2 regions of the Erwinia tasmaniensis Et1/99 genome follow, and region 1 is predicted to be linked to the other one. Evidence: predicted binding sites of a transcription regulator. Region 1 holds the regulator's gene; the other holds the start of a gene.

Evidence for each region. The regulator Fur, encoded in region 1, represses iron uptake genes when iron is present. The targets are predictions, from matches to a motif close to ATAATAATGAGAACNACTATCAA.
Region 2: ftnA (non-heme ferritin) is a predicted target of Fur. The motif match lies at 3,264-3,286, and genes of this name have one in related genera.

The regions. Positions count from the first base shown of each region.
Region 1 covers NC_010694.1:2,624,413-2,633,707, forward strand. The annotation lists gene seqA (replication initiation negative regulator SeqA) at 1-37, opposite strand, end outside; gene ybfF (esterase) at 305-1,069, shown strand; gene ybfE (LexA regulated protein) at 1,219-1,500, shown strand; gene fldA (flavodoxin FldA) at 1,642-2,172, shown strand; gene fur (ferric iron uptake transcriptional regulator) at 2,564-3,007, shown strand; gene mtr (tryptophan permease) at 3,061-4,305, opposite strand; gene ETA_RS12785 (hypothetical protein) at 4,422-4,811, opposite strand; gene glnS (glutamine--tRNA ligase) at 4,924-6,591, opposite strand; gene nagE (PTS N-acetyl glucosamine transporter subunit IIABC) at 6,751-8,691, opposite strand; gene nagB (glucosamine-6-phosphate deaminase) at 9,025-9,295, shown strand, end outside.
Region 2 covers NC_010694.1:538,272-547,566, forward strand. The annotation lists gene ETA_RS03450 (acid phosphatase) at 1-1,179, shown strand, start outside; gene ETA_RS03455 (ABC transporter substrate-binding protein) at 1,375-2,505, shown strand; gene ftnA (non-heme ferritin) at 2,574-3,086, opposite strand; gene ETA_RS03465 (TonB-dependent siderophore receptor) at 3,748-5,922, opposite strand; gene ETA_RS03470 (ABC transporter ATP-binding protein) at 6,374-7,219, shown strand; gene ETA_RS03475 (FecCD family ABC transporter permease) at 7,216-8,229, shown strand; gene ETA_RS03480 (FecCD family ABC transporter permease) at 8,226-9,278, shown strand.

The DNA of each region.
Region 1 (9,295 bases):
AACGGTATAGCTCTTCGTCGACTTCTATCGTTTTCATCTTTATCCAATACGGTTGTTGCTTATCAGAACCCCGGTGGCCAGAGCCGAACATGAGCATCATTGTCGTATATTGATAGCTCCAGCCCAACCTGTTCCAACATCAGGACTATAAAGTTAAATACTGCCAGAGTGTAGCGCCAGGCCCGTTTCACGGCAAAAGTCAGATTATGCCTTAACAAACTCCATGAACACCCCCTCTGCCAGCAGAAGAAACTGTGGAATTCATGATACCCTAACCCCCCCTCTCAACTGTAAGAACTTCGCTATGAATTTGAATTTCCGCGTGCAATCTGAACAATCTGTGACCAACGATATCCCGCTGGTGCTGATCCACGGCCTGTTTGGCAGCCTGGATAATCTCGGCGTGCTGGCACGGGGGTTAAAGGACGATCGCCGTCTTATCCAAGTTGATGTGCGAAATCATGGCGTTTCCGGGCGCGCAAGCGAGATGGACTATCCGCTGATGGCCAAGGATATTCTCGATACGCTTGACGGCCTGCAGGTCGGGCGCTTTGAGGTCATCGGTCATTCCATGGGCGGGAAAATCGCCATGACGCTGGCAGCGCTGGCTCCCGAACGCGTGGGGGGGATGGTGGTGATTGATATTGCGCCCGTTGCTTACCGCACTCGCCGCCATGACCCGATATTTACCGCCCTGCGGGCCGTGACGGCCGCCGGTATAACCCGGCGCGGTGATGCCGCGATGCTGATGCGTGAAACCCTCGCAGAAGAAGGCGTTATCCAGTTTCTCCTCAAATCATTTCATGAAGGAGAATGGCGTTTCAATGTTCCGGTGCTGTGGGAATGCTACGACCGCATTATCGGCTGGCAGCCCCAGCCTGCATGGCCCCATCCGGTGTTGTTTATTCGTGGCGAGCTCTCACCTTATCTGGCCGATGAATACCGTGACGAGCTGCTGGCGCAGTTCCCCCAGGCACGCGCACATGTGATTGCGGGTGCAGGACATTGGGTTCATGCGGAAAAGCCTGATGCCGTTTTGCGCGCAATCCGTCGTTTTTTTGCGCTGTAAAAACAATTATTTCCCGCTGCGGTGAAATGATTGTCGTCACCACTTTCGCTGGGGTATGATGGCGCGCTAAAATTTAGCCGCTGCTGATTTTTCAGGCGGCATGACGGACTTATTCACCAGAAATACAGCCTTTCAGTATTACGATCCCTATGGCAAAAGAGAACACGGACCGCACAACGCTCGATCTGTTTGCAGATGAACGTCGGCCGGGACGACCTAAAACAAATCCGCTAACGCGTGATCAACAGCTGCGTATCAATAAACGCAATCAGCTTAAACGCGATAAGGTACGCGGGCTAAAGCGTGTCGAACTCAAAATGAACAGCGATGCGGTCGAAGTGCTGAACCAGCTGGCCGAAGAGCGCAACATGAGCCGCAGCGAACTGATTGAAGAGATGCTGCTTCAGCAGTTGCAACACCATCAGAGCTGAACGCTGGCGTACTTAGCACTCAGCAACAAATGTTGCGGTATTTACAGATTTATCCGCTCACGTCAGTCTGCTATCATTATGCTTATCTGATTGTCATTCAGCAGTCACCATATCATTAAGATTCAAGAGGTTATTAAACTCATGGCACTTGTCGGCATTTTCTTTGGCAGCGACACAGGTAATACAGAAAATATTGCAAAGATGATCCAGAAGCAGCTGGGTAAGGACGTTGCAGAAGTTCATGATATTGCCAAGAGCAGCAAAGAAGATCTTGAAGCCTTTGATATTTTGCTGCTGGGCATCCCGACCTGGTATTACGGCGAAGCCCAGTGCGACTGGGATGACTTTTTCCCCACCCTGGCCGAAGTCGATTTTAACGGCAAGCTGGTTGCCCTGTTTGGCTGCGGCGATCAGGAAGACTATTCAGAGTACTTCTGTGACGCCATGGGCACCATTCGCGATATCATCGAGCCAAAAGGGGCGGTCATCGTCGGTCACTGGCCAACCGAAGGTTACACTTTCGATGCCTCTAAAGGTATGGCGGACGATAACCACTTCCTCGGTCTTGCTATCGATGAAGACAGGCAGCCTGAGCTCACCAACCAACGCGTCGATCGGTGGGTTAAGCAAATTTTTGATGAACTTCAGCTGCAAGAAATCATCGAAGCCTGAACCGTTGACCCGGCGTGGGACGCTCCCCGCCGGGTCAACGGTTTTTGCTATAGAAGCAATAGATTCAAATTTGTACCTTTCACCTGCGAAACGGTATAATACCCCTATCGGTTATCGGCTCTCTAAGCGCCCGTCTCGTTTTTGACGACCCCCGTCGGCTAAAGGAAGATCGGCAGTGGCAGTTCGAAATGTTAACTTTGCACTATCCGGGCGCTAACTCCCCTGACGGTAAAGAATTTTATTCTCACCTTTGTCAGCGGTTCTGGCCCCCATTTTGGTTTTCATTTCGACGTATCAGTTCTATACTGACTTTCATTCCGCTTTAGCGTCGACCGATGTTCAGGGCCTTACGGCCACTAAGTGACGAGCAAAGTAACAGGACAAAATCCGCATGACTGACAACAACACCGCATTAAAGAAGGCCGGCCTGAAAGTCACGCTTCCCCGACTGAAAATTCTGGAAGTGCTTCAGGAACCCGAAGGCCATCACGTCAGTGCGGAAGACTTGTATAAACGCCTGATCGACATGGGCGAAGAAATTGGTCTGGCCACGGTTTACCGCGTGCTGAACCAGTTCGACGACGCGGGGATCGTGACCCGCCACAATTTTGAAGGCGGGAAATCCGTTTTCGAATTGACGCAGCAACAGCACCACGATCATCTGATTTGCCTGGACTGCGGCAAGGTCATTGAGTTTAGCGACGAATCCATTGAGTCGCGTCAGCGCGATATCGCCACGCGTCACGGCATCAAATTGAGTAACCACAGCCTTTATCTGTATGGGCACTGTGCTTTGGGCGACTGTCGTGAAGACGAGACCCTACACGACAAGTAATCATGCTTTCAAATGTTAAAACGGTGGCCTCTGTGCCACCGTTTTTTTTCCTGTTACTGGGTATAAGCCGGTAGCCATCCACCGTAGGACAGTATTGAGACCACCGCATTTAAGGCCCCGAACGCCAGTACCAGCACTACAGGTAACACGCCTCCCCTTACCCGCCATGATGCGCTAACAAAACGCTGACGCGCCCGCAGGGCAAGCAGTGCCGGCGTGATCACCGCCCACACGGTTGCCGCCAGCCCGGCATAGCCGATGGCCAGCAGAAAGCCGTTCGGCCAGATCATCGCAGCCGTCAGCGGCAGAATAAACGTCAGAACCGTGGTTTTCAGCCGCCCGCTCGCTGAATTATCCATTCGGAACAGATCGGCAAGATAATCAAAGAAGCCGAGGCTGACGCCAAGAAATGAGCAGGCTACGGCAAAATTAGAAAAAATATCCAGCAGCAGGTTCAGATTGCGGCTCTGTAACACGCCTGACAGCGCTGAGACCAGCACATCAATATTGCCACCCTGCGCGGCGATCGCCTTAAATTCAGCACGCGGAATATTGCCCATCGTGCCAATGATCCAGACAAAGTAAATCACCAGTGCCAGCAGCGTTCCGTAGATCAGGCAGCGGCTAATACGGCCAGCATCCTTGCCATAGTAGCCAATCAGCCCGGCAATATTGCCGTGATAGCCAAAAGAGGCAAGGCAAAATGGCACCACTATCCACAGGTAGCGCAGATAGTGACTCTCACCCGCGCCGCTGTCCAACAGATTGGCGGGTTGGATATGCCATAGCAAACCGCCGAAGATGGTCAGAAAAGTGATCACCTTCGCGCCAAGAAAAATAAGCGCCATGCGGCTCACTACCGCGGTTCCCAGCCAGATAAATAGCGCAACAAGCAGCGTGAATAACAGCCCCGCTACGCGTGCCGATATTCCCACATTGAGCTGATTCAGGCTGTGCTGAATTATCGCACCGCTGGCAGAGATATAAGCATAGGTCAGGATGCTAAGGACAAATACCACCGAAAGCCCGTTGAAGGCATTCCAGCCGCGTCCCAACAGATCGCGGGTGACGGTATTAAAACTGGCTCCGGCAGGATAGTGCAGGCTGGCTTCAAGATAGAGCAGCCCGGATAGCAACATGCAGAACCAGGTGACGATTAACATCACGGATGACCAGGCAAACCAGGCTCCGGACATCACCACCGGTAGAGAAAACATGCCGGCACCAATAATGGTGCCGCCGATGATCAGGGTTCCCCACAGCGTGGAGGGTAGAGCAGCAGAAGCAGGCGCGTCCATAGCAAATCCTTAGCGAAAAACAGAATAAAAACGCCTTCGCCGGGATATTCCACTGGCTAAACGGCATTAACGCCGCATAGTTTACCTGCAATAACACTATTGAACTAGTACAGTAATTAACTTACAACCATCGTTTCTTGTAAATAGTGCCAGCGCGGCGGATTGCAGGCGCAATCAATCACCGCGAGTGCAATACGATCGGTGCAGCGGTTCCCCTGCTGCTGTCGCTCGTGATACTGAATGACCGCCCGCTGGCCGAACCGGGCGATAAGCTGGCAGCGCTCAATGGTGATAGCAACGCCCTTTCGTCCCCCGGTCAGTTGCGCAAAAAGCGCGCCAACCTCATCCAGCGAAAGCATTTTTCCGGTCGGCGTCACCATAGTGAACTCTGGCGAAAAATGACCAAGCAGCTGCGGAATTTTGCTGCCGTCACCATTGAATACGTCCGCGATAATCTGATGCAGCACGATGACGCTGTTACTGGCCTGGTCAATTAATTCCGACATGTCATACCCTCAGTCCAATGTGTTGAAAAAAAGACAATAACGATAAAGAAATCATCAGAAACGGCTGAAAAAAAAGGGCGAATCATCGCCCTTTTCATTTATAAAATCCGGCCTACTCGCCGTTTTTAGCCCAGGTATCGCGCAGCCCCACGGTGCGGTTAAACACCAGCTTATTCGAGGTGGAATAAACGCTGTCAGCGCAGAAGTAACCTTCACGCTCAAACTGATAAGGCGCAGACGCCAAAGCCTGCTGCATGCCCGGTTCAACAAAGCCCTGGCGGATAACCAACGATTCCGGGTTGATGGTCGTGAGGAAATCCTCCGCCGCCGCCGGGTTGGGCACGCTGAACAGACGATCGTACAGACGAAATTCTGCCAGCAACGCGTGCTCTGCTGACACCCAGTGGATGACGCCCTTCACTTTGCGCCCGTCGGCCGGATCTTTGCTCAGGGTATCAATATCGCAGGAGCAGAACAGGCAGGTGATATTCCCCTCTTCGTCCTTCGCTATGCGCTCGGCTTTGATCACGTAAGCGTTACGTAACCGCACCTCTTTACCCAGAACCAGACGCTTATAATGCTTGTTCGCCTCTTCGCGGAAGTCGGCACGATCGATGTAAATCTCGCGGCTAAACGGCACCTGACGCGTGCCCATCTCCGGCCTGTTTGGGTGATTCGGCATGCAGATCGTTTGCTCATGATGAGCAGGCAGATTTTCAATCACCACTTTGACCGCATCCAGTACCGCCATCGCGCGCGGTGCGTTTTCGTTCAGATCGTCACGGATGCAGCTTTCAAGCGCCGCCATTTCCACGATGTTGTCCTGTTTTGTCACGCCGATGCGGCGGCAGAACTCACGAATAGACCCCGCGCTGTAGCCACGACGGCGCAGGCCGGACACGGTCAGCATGCGCGGATCGTCCCACCCTTCAACCACCTTTTCCGTCACCAGCAGGTTCAGCTTGCGCTTGGACATGATGGCGTATTCAAGGTTCAGGCGTGAAAACTCATACTGGCGCGGATGCACCGGGATGGTGATGTTATCCAGCACCCAGTCATACAGGCGGCGGTTATCCTGGAATTCCAGAGTACACAGCGAGTGCGTGATCCCCTCAAGCGCATCGGATATGCAGTGGGTAAAGTCATACATTGGGTAGATGCACCACCTGTTGCCGGTCTGGTGGTGATCTGCAAACTTGATACGGTAGATAACCGGATCGCGCAGCACGATAAAGTTGGAAGCCATATCGATTTTGGCACGCAGGCAGGCGGTGCCTTCGGCAAACTCACCGTTACGCATTTTCGCGAACAGTTCAAGATTCTCCGCCACGCTACGGTCGCGGTAAGGGCTATTTTTACCCGCTGACGTCAGGCTGCCTCGATATTCGCGGATCTGCTCCGGCGACAGTTCGTCAACGTAGGCCAGGCCTTTACCGATCAGTTCTACCGCATAGTTGTGCAACTGCTCGAAATAGTCAGATGAGTATCGTACTTCACCGCTCCACTGGAAACCGAGCCACTGCACATCACGCTTGATAGACTCAACAAACTCCAGATCTTCTTTCACCGGATTGGTATCGTCAAAACGCAGATTACACTGTCCCTTGTAGTCCTGCGCAATACCGAAATTCAGGCAGATCGACTTCGCATGGCCGATATGCAGGTAGCCGTTTGGCTCCGGCGGGAAGCGAGTGTGCACCATGCTGTGCTTACCGTTCTCCAGGTCTTCGTCGATAATCTGACGAATAAAGTTAGTTGGGCGGGCTTCAGCCTCACTCATCTCAATTTTCCTCAATGATACATGGCGTAAATTAGCAATAAATAGCTGGGTATGATCCACAAAGCGGGGAGGTGAAACAACCGTTTGTTGCGGGGATCCCATAAAAAAAGGGCGGGGATTGTGATCCCCGCCCTGCAACATTAACCTTGCCCGCGCGGCTTATCCATTAATTTCATATAAACGGGTTTCTCCGGCGATCGTTGTTTCACCGGCAAGCAGCGTTAATCCGGTAAAATCATCAATGTTGCTGACCACGATCGGACTGATCATCGAGCGCGCATGCTCGTTAAGAAACGCCAGGTCCATTTCCAATATCGGCTGCCCGGCCACAACCTCTGCGCCCTCTTCCGCCAGACGAGTAAAACCTTGCCCCTTCAGCGCCACGGTATCCAGGCCCATGTGCACCACCACCTCAACGCCGTTCTCCGTTTCCAGGCAGAAAGCATGGTTGGTATTAAAGATCTTCACCAGGGTGCCGGATGCCGGCGCAACAACGGTGCTGCTGGTTGGCTGAATTGCCAACCCATCGCCGACGGCCCTGCTGGCAAAAGCTTCATCCGGCACCCGATCGATAGCCACAACCGTTCCGCTGACCGGAGCCACCAGCACCCCAACAATACCTTTGGTGCTATTCGGCACCGCCTGTGGCGTGCTCCGTGCGGACACGTCACCACCGGTCGCCGCCACCGCCCCCTGGGCGATCTGCTTTTTCATCTCTTCGGCTATCGATTCAGCCTTCGCGCCAACGATGACCTGAATCGTCTGCTTGTTCAGCTTCACCACGCCCGAAGCCCCCAACTTTTTGCAGGCGGCATCATCCACGCGTGCCGCATCTTTTACAGACAGGCGCAGACGGGTAATACAGGCATCGATGACGTTGAGGTTATCTGAACCGCCGATCGCACCAATATACTGGCGTGAAAGCTGGCTCAGTCCTTCTTCGGTATTACTGTTGGCCCCTTTTTGATTCACCTGCTGTTCAGAAGCATCGTCGCGCCCCGGCGTTTTCAGGTTAAAGATGCGAATAACCGTACTGAACAGGACAAAGTAGACGGCGAAAGCAATCAGGCCCATGACCAGCAGCAGCCAGACATTATGGCTCGCTGCAGGCAGTTTATACATTAACGCGTAATCAATGGCGCCCGCCGAGAAGGAGAACCCGGCATGAATGCCCAGCGCGGTTGCCACAAACAGACTGACGCCGGTTAACAGGGCATGGAGCAGGTATAGCACCGGAGCCAGGAACATAAACAGGAATTCCAGCGGTTCGGTTACCCCCGTCAAAAACGCCGTCACCGCTACGGAAAGCAGCATGCCGCCGACCATCGGGCGGCGGGCCTTAGGCGCCGCAAGGTACATCGCCAGCGCTGCGCCCGGCAGGCCAAACATCATGATAGGGAAGAAGCCGGACATAAACATTCCCGCCGTGCCGTCACCGGCATAGAAGCGGTTGATATCGCCGTGGAATACCGCACCGGCGGCATTGGTAAACTCACCAATCTGGAACCAGGCGATAGTATTCAGCACCTGGTGCAAACCGGTTGGGATCAGAAGACGGTTCACCAGGCCGAAAATACCGGCACCCAACGCGCCCTCTGACACAATCCACTCACCGCCGGCATGGATAGCCGCCTGAACCGGAGGCCAGACGTAGCCAAATACCGCAGCCAGCACCAGACAGAAGAAGCCGGTAGCGATCGGCACAAAGCGTTTGCCGCCGAAGAAGCTAAGAAAATCAGGGAGTTTAATGTCAGCCCAGCGGTTGTAAGTCATACCGGCAATCAGGCCGGTGATAATTCCCGCTAAAACGCCCATATTAACGGTCGGGCTGATCGTCACCATCGCTTTCGTCATAATGAAGTAGCCCACGGCCCCCGCCAGCGCGGCGGCTCCGGCGTTATCTTTAGACCAGGTTGAGGCCACGCCGATGGCAAAGATAAGCGGAAGATTATCGAAAATCGCCCCGCCGCCCTGGGCGATAAATGACATATTGAGTAAGTCAGGTTGACCAAAACGTAACATCAGCGCGGCCACTGGCAGCACCGCTATCGGCAGCTGTAGTGACCGCCCCAATCGTTGAAAGAATCCCAGAATATTCACTTTTCCCCCCGGTTGCCTGCTTGATTCAGGCGACAAAAAAACGCATTGATTGCTGTGTGTTTAAATAACCATTTTTGCTATACAAAAAACAAAGCTGAGTCTAAAAACAATAAATTTGTATCGCAAATTAAATCGCTGCATATGTGATTATGGTCACCTTAAAAGCCAATTAAAGCCGGAATAAACTGGCAAATAAGACCCGCTTATTTTATGATTCGAAAAATCAAAACCCACGCTCATCGCTTTTCAAAGCGCAAAGCGTAACGCTCGTTCAACAACAGTTTGAGCATCGTTTTTTACTATGACTATCCTATTCTCACAATGAGGTGCAAAATGAGACTGATCCCTCTGTTAACACCAGACCAGGTAGGCAAATGGGCCGCGCGCCATATTGTCAACCGCATCAATGCGTTCAAGCCCACCGCCGACCGCCCGTTTGTACTTGGTCTCCCTACCGGCGGTACGCCGCTGGAGGCCTACAAGCACCTTATCGACATGCACAAAGCGGGCCAGGTCAGCTTTAAGCATGTTGTGACGTTCAACATGGATGAGTATGTTGGGCTGCCCACGGAACACCCGGAAAGTTATCATAGCTTTATGCATC
Region 2 (9,295 bases), 1.8 Mb from region 1:
GTGGCGGCGATGGCGAATGAAACCACCGCGGCTGGCAGAAGTACTGCTTTTGTTGAACTGGAAAATCAAATACATCGTTCGCTGCTCGACAGCATCAAAGGCGAGAGCGGCACGCTAACCCGCAGCCAGCTGGAGGGTGCCGGGCAGGGCCAGGCGCTGGCAGATAAGGCCTGGTTGAAATCCACCGGCTACGATTTTGCGAAAAAAGAGCAGCAGCAGGCGGGGATTGCCCTGCTGGAAACCTTTAGCAGTCTGCCTAAAAATACGCTGCGGCAGAACCTGGCAACGGTGGAAACGATCAATCTCAATGCGACCAGCGGACTGCGGCAGCAGGCGCTGGTCGACGCCGAAGGACAGAATTATCTCTTTTTCCTGGCCGATGCGCTGGGGCCTCGGCTTGGGCAGGCTTTTATCCGCGCCTATAACAAAGGTGAGTTAAGCAAAGCCGCGGCGCTGATCAAGGCCAGCGAGGTCAGCACCAGCGAAGCGAAAAAGCATTTTGGCTATCCGCGCCCGTTCCTGATCCCAGCTAACACGATCCATCTTGTACCGGACAGCGCCATCGTCAAAGATAACCATCCGTACACGGCGGACGGCGGCGCCTTCCCTAGCGGCCATACCAATACTGGCTATACCGATGCGCTGCTGATGGCTCAAATGGTGCCGGAACGCTTTGTTCCGTTGGTGGATCGCGCGGCGCGCTACGGCTATTCGCGCGTTGTGCTCGGCGTACACTACCCGCTGGACGTCATGGGTTCGCGCATGGTGGCGCAGCGTAACCTGGCACATTATCTTAACGATCCGCAGTATCGTTCCCTGTTCGATGAGGCGAAACGGCAGTTACGTACGGCGCTGGAGAAAGAGTGCGGTATGTCGCTATCTGCCTGTGCGAAAGTGCCGTTAAAAGACGATCCTTACGCGGCGGCATCCATGCAGACCTTCTACCGCTTTACCCTCACCTACAACCTGCCGCGCGAAACGGCAGCGCCGTCACCGCTGGTGGTGCCGCAAGGGGCTGAAGTGCTGCTGGAAGCGCCGTTACCTCATCTTAGTGCGGCGCAGCGCCGTCAGCTGATGGTGAAGACGGCGCTGGCGGGCGGCTATCCGCTGTCGGGAAATGCCGACCAGAGCTTCTGGCAGCGCCTGAACCTGCACGATGCGGTAGCCGCAGCGCGCTAACCACCATCGATAAAATGGGCGCAGGCTGCTATACCCCGGCACCTTCGCCCATATCTGCTCTATCTCTTCTTCCCGCCCCCAGACATCTTAAGAAATTTCCTGACACATATTGTCATTGCTTTTTATTCGTCGTAGCATCCGGGGGCAGCTTTGGGATTGATAATAATAATCATTTTCTTTTGTATGGGGTTGGCTATGACATTCTGGGGTAAATTATGGGTTTTGGCTGGCGGTTTGCTCACGTCAGCGACGCTTCTGGCGGCACCCTTCGTGGTGGAAGACGTCAGCGGGCGTAAAGTTGAAATTAAGTCCGAAGTACAGCGAGTGATCCTCGGAGAAGGACGACAGATTTATCTGCTAGCCGCCTTTGATACCGATGCGCCATTTAAACGCGTGGTCGGCTGGCGTGACGATCTGCCCAAGGCCGATTTCGACAGCTATCAGATTTACGCCAAGAAATATCCGTCTATTGCCACCTTACCGACCTTTGGCGGCGCGAAGGACGGCACCTTTAACATTGAACAGGCTCTGACGCTGAAACCTGATTTGGTGCTGATGAACCTTGAGTCTAAAGCCGCGACCGACGAGTCCAAACTGACCGAGAAACTCAGCAAGCTGGGCATCCCGGTTGTGTTTATCGACTTTCGTGAAAAGCCCTTCGAAAATGCTGAAAAAAGTATTCGCATCATGGGACAGCTGGTGGGTAAGTCAGCGCGAGCGGAAGAGATCGTTGCCTTTCGCCAGCGGCAGATCGATATCGTGACTGACCGACTGAAAAACTTCCAGGGCAAACGACCGAAGGTGATGCTGGACCGTGCGGGGGGCTACACGGAAGAGTGCTGCATGTCATTCGGTGATGAGAACTTTGGCCGCATGGTTGAAGTTGCCGGAGGCGTCAACATCGCCAAAGAGCTGATCCCCGGCACCTTTGGCATGCTCAATCCCGAACAGATTATTGCCGCGCGTCCGGATGTGGTGGTGGTCACCGGGGCCAACTGGAAAAACTACAATACCGCAGGCGGCTGGGTGGGGGTTGGGCCCGGGGCTGATTTAGCCGTTGCCCGCCAGCGTTTGACCGCACTGATGGCGCGGCCCGCATTCCGTACTTTGCCGGTTGCCACTGATGGCAACGCGCACGCTATCTGGCACCAGTTCTACGACAGCCCGTATCAGTTTGTCGCCATTCAGGCGCTGGCCAAGTGGCTGCATCCCGAGCTGTTTAAAGATATCGACCCGGATGCGACTTTCCGTGAGTTTTATCAGCGTTTCCTGCCGATAGATTATCAGCCTGGCTACTGGGTGACATTGCCGGCGAGCGCGCGGTAAGCGCGGCGGCATAAAAAAAGGCGGCCGCTGAAACAGGGCCGCCTTTTTTAAGCGAAGTCGCTGAAGGCTTAAGCCTGAGGATGTGCGCCGGGCTCGCTCATTTTCTTCAGGTCTTTATCCACGAAGAACAGGGCCTGACCGCTGTTACCGACCAGCGCCAGTTTATCCAGCACGGATTTGAACAGTTTCTCTTCTTCGTGCTGCTCGGCGACATACCACTGCAGGAAGTTGAACGTTGAGTAATCCTGAGTGGTGATCGCGGAATGTGCCAGCTCATTGATCTTGGCGGTGATCAGCTGCTCGTGCTGATACGCCTGCTCCAGCACTTCGTGCAGAGAGTTAAAGGTTACCGGGGGCGCATCAATAGTCCCCAGCACCGGCATTGCGCCGGTATCGCTCAGGTAGTTAAACAGACGCTGCATATGCTGCATCTCTTCTACCGAATGCTCATGTAGGAAAGCGGCAGCGCCTTCAAATCCTTTGTTGTTGCACCATGCGCTCATCTGCAGGTACAGGTTGGCAGAATAGAATTCCAGATTCAGCTGATCGTTCAGCTGAGCGGTCATTTCGTTAGTCAGCATGGTGACTCCTTTACCCTATGGGCAGTATTGAACAGGTGATTTCGGTGCATTATGCACATGTTGTGCGCAAATAAACATGATTAATTATAGCAGTGGCTAAATTAATATTCCCGTTTCGTTTTTTTAAAGTTATTGATAATCATTCCATTATTTAAACCCCTTTCATTAATAGTTTAAATAAGTCTGATAACCATTCTTATTAAGGATGCGCGGGCCTCTGCCGTCCTGCCCTGGTGCTGTCTTTCAGCGTGCCGGCGGGTCTGGCGGCGCTTTGTGCCAGGGCGGGGGGATCACAGCAAAAAATACCTGACCGGGATGATTCGTTATCGCGATCTGGCTGAAAAAATGCAAAATATAAAAGCCGTCGTTTATTACTAACAGGAACCAGTCCACTTTTTAGAAACGTCAGAGGCTGTTTTTTATCTCTTTATTTCGATCGTGTCGTTATCACCGATGGGTAAAAATAAACGCTGTAAATATATCAATGCAGACGATCTGGCTATAAACGAATTAGCGAAATGTTTAATCTGCATCGACGCGGGTGAAATGAGAGCTAATGTGATCCGCCAGGAGTATGGCAGCGGGGGGGAGGGTAATCCTTCATGGCTGATTAAGCCAGAATCGACCTCTGTTTTCAGTCGACTCTGGCCAAGGCAGGCGGTTAGAAATCCATCTTCACGGTAAACTGCACCTCACGCGGATCGCCAATCTGGTTGGACAGATTGTTGGTGGCGATAGATGAGGTGTAATACGTCTTGTCGAACAGGTTCTTGACGTTAACTTGCAGGGTCACCGGATGCCGCGTCTTAATTTTGTAAGCGGCAAACGCATCGGCCACCGCATAGCCCTGTAATGAGTAGTTTTCAGCGTTGTCACCCGAACGGCGGCTCACCGCATGGCCACCGCCGCCAACGGTCAGCGTATTGCCGCCGATAACGTTATGGAAATCGTACGTCAGGAACAGCGATCCGGTGTGGCGCGGAACGTTAGGCAGCACCTTGCCTTTATAATCGGGATCTTCCAGTACTTTGGCATCGGTATAGCCGTAGCTGGCGATCAGGTTAACGTTCTGCGTTAACGCACCGGCAACGTCCACCTCAACGCCGCGTGAACGGACTTTACCGGCGGTTTTCGCCACGCTTTCGTCACCGACCGTCTCGGTGTACAGCACATTGCGCTTGTCGATATTAAACAGCGTAACGTTAGCGGTCACGCCGCTGAACAGATCGAATTTGGCCCCCACCTCATAAGCCGTAGCGGTTTCCGGCGGCAGCTCACCGATATAGCTGGCAATCGAATACTGCGGCATAAACGAACGCGAAACGTTACCAAACAGCGATACGTTTGGCGTTGCTTTGTAGACCAGGCCAAATTTTGGTACCCAGGCGCTGTCACGGCTGTCGGTATTGGTGTTAAACGGACGGCCTTTTCCGGCAAATTCGGTGAAATACTGGTAGCGCACGGCGCTGACCGCAATCCACCTGTCGGTCAGGTAGAGCGCATCCTGGACGTAGGCAGAGTAGCTCACCTGCTGGATACGCTGATCGCTGTCGGAGGCCGACACGCTGCTACAGGTTCCTGTCGAACCGTAGGATGGACGGTAGATATTGAAATCTTTCACGTTTTTACAGCGGATCATATCGGTACGCAGCAGATCGTAGTTCTCGTAGGCGATCCCGGTCAGGATCTCATTATAGAACCCGCCGATGTTCACATTGCCCTGTAGATCGGCGCGTGCCGCGTGCTGGCGCTGGGTCGATCCCTGGGTTGCGTCAACGCGCCGTGTCAGCGTGCCGCTGGTGGCATCGTAGGCCATCACGCGCGCCTGATTATCGCTGTACTTGTCCTGGCTGAAGCTGTAATCGAATTTTGCGGTCCACTGGTTATCAATACGGTATTCGGCGTTCAGCTGCGCGAGATCGGACGCGCCGTCGGTGACGTTATACGCCTCGTCAAAACGCGTTTCACGACTGACGTTCACCGCATGGCCGGTGTTTAAATCAAAAATGGTGCCGCGGTCAAAAGGCGTAGAGTAGTTACGGTGTGAATAAGAGATGTTTACGGTGGCATCGTCGCCGAACCAGCTCAGTGACGGGGCGATAAAGCTGCCGCGCTCCTTGCCAAAGTTGCGCCAGTAGTCCTCATGCTGATAAGAGCCAATCAGGCGATACGCCAGGCGGGTGCCTTCAATCGGCCCTGTAATATCAACGCTGCCGGTTCCGCCGCCAAAACTGGTTGAGGTTGCCTGAAGGGAGCCGCCGAAGGTGGTTTCTGGCCGTTTAGTCACCACGTTGATCAAGCCGCCCGGATCGAGAATGCCGTACAGGGTGGAGGCCGGGCCCTTCAGAACCTCAACGCGCTCCGTGGCGGCATTGAAACTGCGCGGCAGCACGGTTTTCAGGCCGTTGGTCATCACCGAACCGTCACGATTACTGCCGAACCCCCGGCGTACAAACGCGTCCTGGGTGCCGCCGAGTGTATTGGTCTGCACCACGTTACTGACGTTGTTCAACACCTCGTCCAGCGTGGTGGCATGCTGGTCGGCAATCACCCTGTCGCTGACGGTGTTCACCACCTGGGGAATATCCAGCAGCGGCAGGGTAGTCAGGGTGGCGGTTGAGGAATTCAGCGGCTGATAGCCGGAAGTCATCGGCGTATCGGCAGCGGAGCTGCTGGCTTCGACCGTCAGGGTGCCGCCATCGCTGGCGGCCGTGCTGACCGCGGAGGGCGGTTTTTTTTCCGCCATCGCCGTCGGTGTGCTCAGCGCCCCGATAAACAGCACTGAAAATAATTCACGCCCTTTTTTCCCCAGAAAAGAAGGTATTAACTCTGTCATTTATGTTATTTCCCGCAGGCTTCGCATTTTTCAGTTAAATGAGAAGGGGTTGGTAAAGTCATTGCCCGTCCAATGGCATCAGCGCTTTTCTATCTGTTATGTCCGCCTGACGTGGCGCAGATATGTAATTGAGAATCATTCAAACATGTAGTGATGTAGTAGTAAACGAAAGAAATAACAAATAATACGACGGTAAATAAGCGGCTTAATGGCCCACTAACAGTGCGTATTTTTTTATTTAAATCGTATTTTATCAATAGGATGGGTTTGTAATTCGTTTTCATTTCGCAGCATGGTTAGAGGTAATAAATCCGACTGATAAGCAGGGCTTTAATTCTTGACTACTACAGCCGTTCTCCGCATGATCGCAAAAGAGAATGAGATTTATTTTTATTTAATCGCTATGTACGCACGGGCTTTATCGCCATGCCGTGCGCAGCAGGAGTTGGACATGCCACAGCAGGTGGAAAACGATGTTGGCGCATACGGCGCGCCCACAGAACAGGGTATCGTCCTCGATCGGCTGTCAGCCGGCTACGGTAAACAGCGCATTGTTGATGATGTCAGCCTGACCATTCCCCGTGGGAAGCTGACGGTACTGGTCGGGGCTAACGGCTCCGGGAAATCCACGTTGTTGACCACTATTGCGCGTATGCTTAACCCGCTCGGCGGCAGCGTACGTCTGGACGGTAAATCCATCCATCATCAGCCTACCAAAGCCGTGGCGCGCCAGCTTGGCATGCTGCCACAGTCACCGCTGCTGCCGGAAGGACTGACGGTATTTGAGCTGGTATCACGCGGGCGTTATCCCTGGCAGCACTTTATGCGCCAGTGGTCGGCACAGGATGAGCAGGCGGTAAACGATGCCATGCGCCTGACCGGCACGCTGGACTTAGCCCATTTGCCGGTTGACAGCCTCTCCGGCGGCCAGCGGCAGCGCTGCTGGATCGCGATGGCGCTGGCGCAGCAAACCGCCACCATCCTGCTGGATGAGCCGACGACCTTCCTCGACCTGCGCTATCAGGTGGAGATCCTTGAGCTGCTAAGCGATCTGACGCGGCGGCACGGGCGCACGGTTGTGGTGGTGCTGCACGACCTTAACTTCGCGCTGAACTATGCCGATACGCTGGTGTTTCTTAAACGCGGGCGGCTGGCGGGCATCGTGAGCGAGGCGGAAAACTGTAGCGCGGCGTTGATTAAAAGCGTGTTTGACGTTGAGGTGCAGATGTCGGTCAACCCGTTAACCGGTCGGCCTTTCTTTATGCCGTTTCGCCGCCGTGATGAGGTGGGGGGATGAGTGCGCTACCCCGCCGCGATCCCCGAACGAGGCTGATGGCAATCGTTCTGTGCGTGCTGTTATCCGGCTGCGCGGTGCTCCATCTTGGGCTGGGGACGCGCTATATTGCGCCGCAGTCCGTGATACGCGCATTGCTGGAGTATGACCCGCGCAACTTTGACCACCGGGTGATTGTTGACCTGCGCCTGCTGAGGCTGCTCAGCGCGCTGTTGACCGGGGCAGCGCTGGGCGTGGCCGGAATGATGCTGCAATCGGTTCTGCGAAATCCCCTTGGCGAGCCGCATATCCTCGGCCTGAATGCCGGGGCAGCGCTGGCGGTTGTGGCCAGCACGGCGCTGGGCGTCAGCGGAGGCGGCCTGTTAACCGCACGGCCGCCGATCGCCGCCTGTGGTGCCGCGCTGCTGTTTGCCGTGGTGATGCTGCTGGCCTCGGCCGGGCGCAGCGGGCTGACGCCGCTGAAGGTGACCCTGTGCGGCGTGGCGCTCTCGGCATTTGCTTCTTCTGTCACCGCCGCCATCCTGATCCTTGACGAGCAGACCCTGCTGGCGATGCGCACCTGGCTGGCGGGCGACCTGGCCGGGCAGAGCTGGGAAGTCACGCGCGCGGCGGCGTTTCCGGCGCTGTTGGGGCTACTGCTGGCAGTATGGATTGCCCCACGGCTGAACCTGCTGGCGCTCGGCGACAGGGTGGCCAGCGGATTGGGGGTCAATATCGCCCGTACGCGCCTGCTCGGCCTGGCGTCTACCGCCTTATTATGCGGAGCGGCGGTATCGATGGCAGGACCGGTGGGCTTTATCGGCCTGCTGGTGCCCCATATCGTGCGCCGGGCGTGCGCCGAAGATATCCGGCTGGCGGTGCCGCTCTCGGCCCTGTGCGGAGCGCTGCTGATGCTGCTGGCCGATATCGCGGCGCGTATGCTGCTTGCGCCGCAGGAGCTGGCAACCGGGGTCATGACCGCGCTGGTCGGCGCACCGGTATTTATCTTTATTGCCGCAAGGTTATTTAAATGAGGCCCATCACACGGCGCGCTGGCTTCAGGCCCGTGCAGCTTGGACCCTATACCCTGCTGCTACGCCCGCGCGTACTGGCGCTGTGCCTGCTGCTCATCGGCGTACTGCTGGGGCTGGTGATACTGGGCGTGACCCAGGGTTCCCTGCCGGTCCCGGCATCGGCGATTGGCCGGGCGTTGTTGTACCCGGAGGCGCTGCCCGCGCAGCAGCACTTTATCGTGTGGGATATCCGGCTGCCGCGTTTACTGATGGCGGCGTTGAGCGGCGCCATGCTCGGCATGGCCGGGGCGGCGATGCAGTCGATAGCCCGCAACGGCCTGGCCGATCCGGGGCTGATTGGGGTGAAAGAGGGCACCAGCGCGGTAGTGCTGACGCTGATCCTGTTATTCCCAGGGCTTAGCCTGCTGTGGCGGCCGCTGGCCGGCATGGCGGGGGGCCTGCTGGTGGCATTACTGGTGGTGTTGCTGGCGCGGGATATATCGCGTCCGCGCTTTATCCTGGTCGGAATCGGCGTTTCGTGGCTGTTCGCGGCCGGAATTGGCGTATTTATCACTACCGCAGAGGTGCGTGACGTGCAGACGGCGCTGGTGTGGATGGCGGGCAGCCTGCACGCGGCGACCTGGCCACTGCTGGCGGTGGCGGCAGGCTGGGCGCTGCCGGGAGCGCTGATCCTGTTCCTCACCGCCCGTGCTTCTGACGTGGTGGCGCTGGGTAACCCGGCGGCCACCGGACTGGGCGTGCAGATAGCGCGGCTGGCGCTGTGGCGTTTCACCGCTCCAGTACTGCTGACGGCGGCCAGCGTCTCCTGCGTTGGCAGTCTCGGATTTGTCGGGCTGATCGCGCCACATATGGCACGTTTCCTGCTGCGCGGCGGGCAGGTGACCTTGCTCAGCGGCAGCGCGCTGCTGGGTGCGCTGCTGGTGCTGGTGGCTGATACCCTGGGGCGGCTGGCGTTCGCCCCGCTGCAAATCCCGGCGGGTATCGTGATGGCACTGGTCGGTGGGCCGTTTTTCCTGCTGTTGCTCTGGCGTCGTCGTGACGCGTTTTAACCCTTTGCTGCATGGAG